One region of the Arthrobacter sp. SAFR-023 genome, then DNA from elsewhere that is predicted to be linked to it. Evidence: riboswitches for the same ligand, from Rfam matches in the RefSeq annotation. Region 1 holds a riboswitch; the other holds the start of a gene.
The links. Region 1 has a riboswitch for S-adenosylmethionine ahead of metX (homoserine O-acetyltransferase MetX). Riboswitches for the same ligand answer to the same signal wherever they lie in the genome.
Positions count from the first base shown of each region.

Region 2: linked by a shared signal. The riboswitch ahead of ACTHQX_RS15010 (DUF1737 domain-containing protein) and the one ahead of metX (homoserine O-acetyltransferase MetX) in region 1 are both predicted to bind S-adenosylmethionine.

Region 1 is NZ_JBQCMF010000002.1:178,179-181,378, reverse strand. It holds gene ACTHQX_RS03070 (bifunctional o-acetylhomoserine/o-acetylserine sulfhydrylase) at 1-1,217, shown strand, start outside; SAM riboswitch class IV at 1,322-1,437, shown strand; gene metX (homoserine O-acetyltransferase MetX) at 1,450-2,667, shown strand; gene ACTHQX_RS03060 (MFS transporter) at 2,884-3,200, shown strand, end outside.
Region 2 is NZ_JBQCMF010000013.1:115,544-118,743, reverse strand. It holds gene ACTHQX_RS15020 (O-succinylhomoserine sulfhydrylase) at 1-534, opposite strand, end outside; gene ACTHQX_RS15015 (rhodanese-like domain-containing protein) at 536-955, opposite strand; gene ACTHQX_RS15010 (DUF1737 domain-containing protein) at 952-1,260, opposite strand; SAM riboswitch class IV at 1,274-1,388, opposite strand; gene ACTHQX_RS15005 (NtaA/DmoA family FMN-dependent monooxygenase) at 1,553-2,848, shown strand; gene ACTHQX_RS15000 (aromatic amino acid ammonia-lyase) at 2,889-3,200, shown strand, end outside.

The sequences.
Region 1 (3,200 bases):
CGTTCGTCTTCCCCAGCGCCGAAAGTGCAGCGGACCGCTTTGCGCTGGCCGAGATCGCACCTATCTACACCCGGATCGGCAACCCTACCCAGGATGCCGTTGAACAGCGCATCGCCAGTCTGGAAGGAGGGCTTGCGGCACTGCTCCTGAGCTCCGGCCAGGCCGCCGAAACGTACGCCATCCTTAACATCGCCGAGGCCGGTGACCACATTGTTGCCAGCCCCAGCCTCTACGGCGGCACCTACAACCTGCTGGCACACACCCTGAAGAAGTTCGGAGTCTCCGTCACCTTCGTGGCAGACCCGGACAACCTGGAGCAGTGGCGCGACGCCGTGCGGCCGAACACCAAGCTCTTCTTTGCCGAGGTGGTGTCGAACCCCCGGCAGGACGTGCTGGACATCGAAGGCGTTGCCCGGACAGCGCACGAGGCCGGCGTGCCGCTGATCGTGGACAACACCCTGTCCACGCCCTACCTCATCCGCCCGCTCGAGTGGGGTGCGGACATCGTGGTGCACTCGGCCACCAAATACCTCGGCGGTCACGGTGCCGCCATTGCCGGCGTCATCGTGGATTCAGGCAACTTCGACTTCGGCAAGGACCAGGTGCGTTTCCCCGGCTTCAATACGCCGGACCCCACCTACAACGGGCTGGTTTATGCCCGGGACCTTGGCGCAGGCGGCGCCCTGGGAGCCAACCTGTCCTACATCCTCAAGGCCCGCGTCCAGCTGCTCCGCGACCTGGGCTCCGCGGTGTCCCCGTTCAATGCCTTCCTCATCGCGCAGAGCCTGGAAACCCTGAGCCTTCGGGTGGAGCGCCACGTGGCCAACGCGGCAGCCGTGGCCGGCTGGCTGGAAGCCCGGGACGACGTGGAGTCCGTGGCCTACGCCGGGCTGCCGTCCAGCCCCTGGTACGAGCGCGGCCTGAAGTACGGGCCCAAGGGCACCGGCGCGGTGGTGGCCTTTACGCTGGCCGGCGGCGCCGAGGCCGGAAAGCGCTTCGTGGATGCCCTGGAACTGCACTCCCATGTGGCAAACATTGGTGACGTCCGCTCCCTCGTCATCCACCCGGCGTCGACCACGCACAGCCAGCTCACGCCGGAGCAGCAGGCCGTGGCGGGGGTTGCCCCCGGCCTGGTCCGGCTGTCGGTGGGCCTGGAGCACATCGATGACATCCTGGCCGACCTCGACGCCGGATTCCGCGCGGCAAAGGGCGCCTGACTTCGCGTGCTACCGGTGTGGCTTCCGGCCCGTGAGGGGCCGGGAGTCACACAGCCGTCACATTCTTAGCGCAGATGTCCGCCTGTTTCGTAAACTGGGCAACAGGTCATGAGTGCCAGCGACAGCCCCGGCTTGCTGGCCGGCAACCCTCCTTCCGCGGTGGGGTGCCCCGGGTGAAGACCTGGCCTGCCGGACAGCTGCCGGCGGGCAAGCGCGTAGAAGAGGTTTACCTATGACGATTTCTGTCAGCACTGATGTACCCGCCGCCGTAGTACCGAACGGCAAGGCTCCGCAAGGCACGGCTGGGAGCAGCACTGTTCCGAATGGCACCGTCCCCAATGGCACTGTTCCCAACTGCACCGTCCCCAACGGCACTGTCCAATACGTCAACGTCGGCAGCCTGGAACTCGAGGCCGGGGGATTCCTGCCGGACGTGACCCTGGCCTACGAAACCTGGGGAACGCTCAACGAGGACGGCTCCAACGCCATCCTCGTTCAGCATGCCCTCACCGGGGACACGCACGTGACCCGGGGCGGCGCGGGAACTGAAGAGGGCTGGTGGGAACAGCTCGCCGGGCCCGGTGCGCCGGCGGACACCGACAGGTTCTTCGTCATTTCCATTAACATCCTCGGTGGCTGTTACGGGTCCACCGGGCCGTCGTCGACAGCTCCGGACGGCAAGCCCTGGGGTTCACGCTTTCCGCTGGTGACGCTGAGGGATTCCACGGCGGCCGAGGCGCGGCTGGCTGACCGGCTCGGCATCAGCAGCTGGCATGCTGTGGTGGGCGGCTCCATGGGCGGGGCGCGCGCCCTCGAATGGGCAGTAACTTTCCCGGGACGGGTGCGGCGCTGCGGTGTCATCTCCGTCGGTGCCAGGAGCACGGCCGAACAGATCGCGTTCGCGCAGGCACAGACGCTTGCCATTCGGCAGGACCGCCACTTCAACGGCGGCGACTACTACGGCGGACCGGAACCCGCGGATGGCCTGGCGCTCGCTCGGCGGATTGCCCACATCACATACCGGTCTGCCTACGAACTCGATTTCCGGTTCGGCAGGAACGCCCAGGCCGCTGAACAGCCGCTGCAGGCCGATGCCCTGGCGGGCCGCGGCCGTTACCAGGTGGAGAGCTACCTCGACCACCAGGGCAACAAACTGGTCCGGCGCTTCGACGCCAACAGCTACATCGCCCTGACGGAAGCGCTCATGAGCCACGACGTCACCCGCGGGCGGGGAACGCTCAAGGAGACCCTCGCCCGGACCACCGCCGACTTCTTCGTGGCCGCCGTGGAGTCGGACCGTCTGTACTTTCCCGCCCAGTCGCAGGAACTGGCCGAGTCCCTGCCTGGAACAGTGGATGTCCATATGATCGATTCCCCGATCGGCCACGACGGCTTCCTCACGGAGATCGGCCAGCTGAACGCCCAGCTCAGGGCGCACCTCCTCAACTGACCTCAGGCCCGCTCCACGCGGCCGGGGCCGGCCGTGCCGTGACAACGCCAACGCAGCTTGTGTGCATAAATGCAGATGGGCCCTGCACTATTTGGCGTTGAGCTTGCTTCATCGGCAGACCATACTCGTTGAATCCGGCGTTCGTGGTGTGCATCACACACCCGTCGCCATCGACCGGTCCCCGTGGCGTCGAGGAAGACGCCGAAGGAGTTTGCAATGAGTACGGAAAGCTCCGCCGCAAGGCGTGTAGAGGAAACCGACGTCAAGGCCTCAGGCCTCAAGAAAGTTGTCACGGCATCCATGGCCGGCACCGTCGTGGAGTGGTATGAGTTCTTCCTCTACGCTTCGGCTGCCACCCTGGTCTTCGGCAAGACCTTCTTCCCCAACGCCGGCACCGAGCTGGACGGCATCATCGCCGCCTTCCTCACGTACGCCGTCGGATTCGTTGCCCGCCCGATCGGCGGCATCGTCTTCGGCCACTTCGGGGACAAGTTCGGCCGCAAGCAGCTGCTGCAGCTGAGCATCATCCTGGT
Region 2 (3,200 bases), on a different contig from region 1:
GTGGGCGAGTTCGCTGACCGCCGCGATGTCCACGATTTCCTGCATGGGATTGGACGGGGATTCGAAGAAGACGGCTGCGGTGGGCACCGAGAGGGCAGCCCGCCACTGCTCGAGGTCCGGACCGTCCACGAAGACCGTCTCCACGCCCCAGCGCGGCAGGATTTCGTTGAGGATCACGAAGCAGGAGCCGAACAGGGAACGGCTGGCGACCACGCGGTCCCCGGCCCCGAGCAGGGCGCCCAAGGCGGTGAACACGGCGGACATTCCGGACGCCGTCGCAAAGCACGCCTCGGTGCCTTCGAGCAGGCGGAGCCGTTCCTGGAAGGTGGCCACGGACGGGTTGCCGTAGCGCGAGTAGACGAAGCGTTCGTCCTCGCCGGTGAAGGCGCGCTCCGCGGCTGCGGCGGACTCGTAGACGAACCCGGAGTTGAGGAAAACGGGTTCGGTGGTCTCTTGGAAATTGGTGCGGTCAAGCCCGCCGCGCACGGCCTGGGTGTCGGGGCTCCAGCCGGCGGCGTCGTGATTAAAGGTCAATTTAGTTCTTTCCCAGGTTCGTCGGCAGGCCGCGGTTCTTCCAGCCGTTCACGGTGCGCTCACCGTAGCGGTCAGGTTCGCCCTCGAAGCCTTCGAGCACGTTGTAGGAGGTGAAACCCGCCTGGGTGGCAGCGATTGCCGCGCCGATGGAGCGCTGGCCGGAGCGGCACAGGAAAAGCAGCTCCACGCTCTTGTCCTCCGGCGCCTGCTGCTTCAGCTGTTCGACGAAGTCGGAGTTGGGAATGCCGCCGGGAAAAGTCCATTGGATAAACAGGGGATCGTTGCGCTGGCTGTTCGCGGATACAGTTTCCGGGACGCCGATGTGCGCCCATTCACCCTCGGTGCGCACATCCACCAGGATGGCGCCCTCTTCGAGCTTGGCCCAGGCGTCCTGCGGGGTGAGGTCTCCGGCGTAGCTCATGCGTGGCCCTCGTAGGCTTCTTCGGCGAGGTCCTCGTCAGAGTCCAGCCGGTCAACGGCGGTGGCGACGGCGGCATCTGCACTGGCGATGGCGGCTGGCAGGATGAGGGCCTGGGCCACGATGACGCCGGTGCCGTTGAAGGTGGCGGCAGGGCTGCCGTGCAGCACGTAGCCCTCAGCCAGGGCAGCCGAGATGCGCTCACAGAACGCTCGGTCGTCCGGCCCCGTGATCAGGCGGTAGGACAGCTTCTCCTCGGGTTTATCCTGCTGGGATGGCAGTGTTGCAACGGCGGGGGCGTCTGACACGACGGATCTCCTTTTCTCACGCTTGCAGCTCGAAGTGGTCGATATGCCGAGTATTCACCTGAGGCACCCCGCCGGAGAAGGAGGGTTGCCGACCGGCCAGTCAGGGCTTAATACCGGTACTCATTACTCCCCAAAAACGTAACACTGACGACGGCGGGGCGCACCGCCGCCGCCGTCATCTTCCGTAACGCATCAAACCGCAACGGGAGGATAATGACGGGAGATGAACCGCCGTAACGCCGGATGAAACCAGGCCGCAGTGAATGATTCGACTCCGAATACAGTGACTCCCATGCTGCACTTTGGATGGTTTGTGGGCCATGGCTTCGGGGTCCAGGGCTGGGGGACGCCCGGCTACGGAATCGGCTACGACTGGAGGAAGCCCGCCCCCTACCAGCATGCAGTCCGCGAGTTTGAGCGGGCGGGGCTGGACCTGTTCATCATCGAGGACTCCCTCACCGTTCCGGACACTTACGGCGGGAGTGCGGAGGTCTCGCTGGCTCAGGCGTCCTTCGCGCCGAAGCACGATCCGCTGGCCCTGGTGCCGTATCTGCTCTCCGCCACGGAACACCTCGGCATTGTGCCCACCATCAGCGCCTCCTTCTACCCGCCGTTCACGGCCGCCCGGCTGCTGGCCACGCTGCAGCACTTCTCCAACGGGCAGCTGGGCTGGAACGTGGTGACCTCCGGTAGCGACCTTGCCGCGCAGAACTACGGACTGGACCAGCAGATCGAGCATGACCTCCGCTACGAGAAGGCCGAGGAGTTCGTGGACGTCGTGCGCAAGCTCTGGCGCAGCTGGGAACCGGACGCCATCCGGGAGGACACCCGGGCGGGAATCTTTGCGGACCACACCAAGGTCCGGCCGATCCACCACGAGGGGGAGTTTTTCAAGGTCCGGGGACCGCTAAACACGGCCCCGCTGCCGGAGGAGCCGGTGCTCGTTCAGGCCGGGGCATCACCGCGGGGCAAGGCCTTCGCCGGTGCGAACGCCGATGTTGCGATCGCCCTGGCCCGCGGCGCCGACGGCATGAAGGCGTACCGGGACTCCATCCGCGCCGAGGCAGCCGCGGCCGGCCGTAATCCTGACGACGTCAAGGTGCTGTTCGTCCTCAAACCCACCGTGACCGGCTCCAAGGCTGAAGCGGAGGAGCTGCGGGCGGCGCGCCGGGAGCTCACGCAGCGGGACATCGACAGCCAGCTCAACTCGATCTCCTACCTGTCCGTTATCGACTTCAAGCAGTTCGACCTCGACGCGCCCCTCCCCGAGCTCAGCACCAACAGCAACCAGGGCACCCTGGAGCACTTCTCCAAGGCCGCGCCCCCGGGTTCCACGCTGCGGCAGATCCTGCAGGCACGGAGCGGCGGCGCCGGCGACAGCATCATCGGCACCGCCGAGGAAATCGCCGACCACCTCGAGGAAACCGGGGCTGCAGTCGGCGGCGACGGGTTCCTCTTCTCCGGCTTCGTGGACCCGGCCACCGTTCACGGCGTGCTGGACAGGCTGGCGCCGGTGCTTCGCCGTCGGGGTCTGTTGCGGACAAGCTATGGCGATGGCGGCTTCCGCCGGAACCTGCTGGACTTCTAACGCCATGGCCAGGGCTGGTGCAGTGGCGGGGCCGGGTTCTATGGATGGGCGCGGGGGACGTGGCGGACTGGTGTCCGGCGTCCGGCGCGGCACATTCCTTATCGGAACGGCCCACCTCCGTGCCGACGACGTGGCTGCCGCGGCGGCCGATTCCGCAGTGGAGGTGGTCCTCAGCGCCGACGCCCTCGATCTCGTGGGCCTGTCCCGCGAGGTGGTGCAGGCGGCCATCGATTCCGGTCACCGGGTCTACGGCCTGAACACGCTGCTCGGCTCCGGCCGCGACACTGCCGTGGAGCAGGCATCCATTCTCGACTTCCAGCTGCAGGTGGTGCGCTACCATCACAGCGGCGTC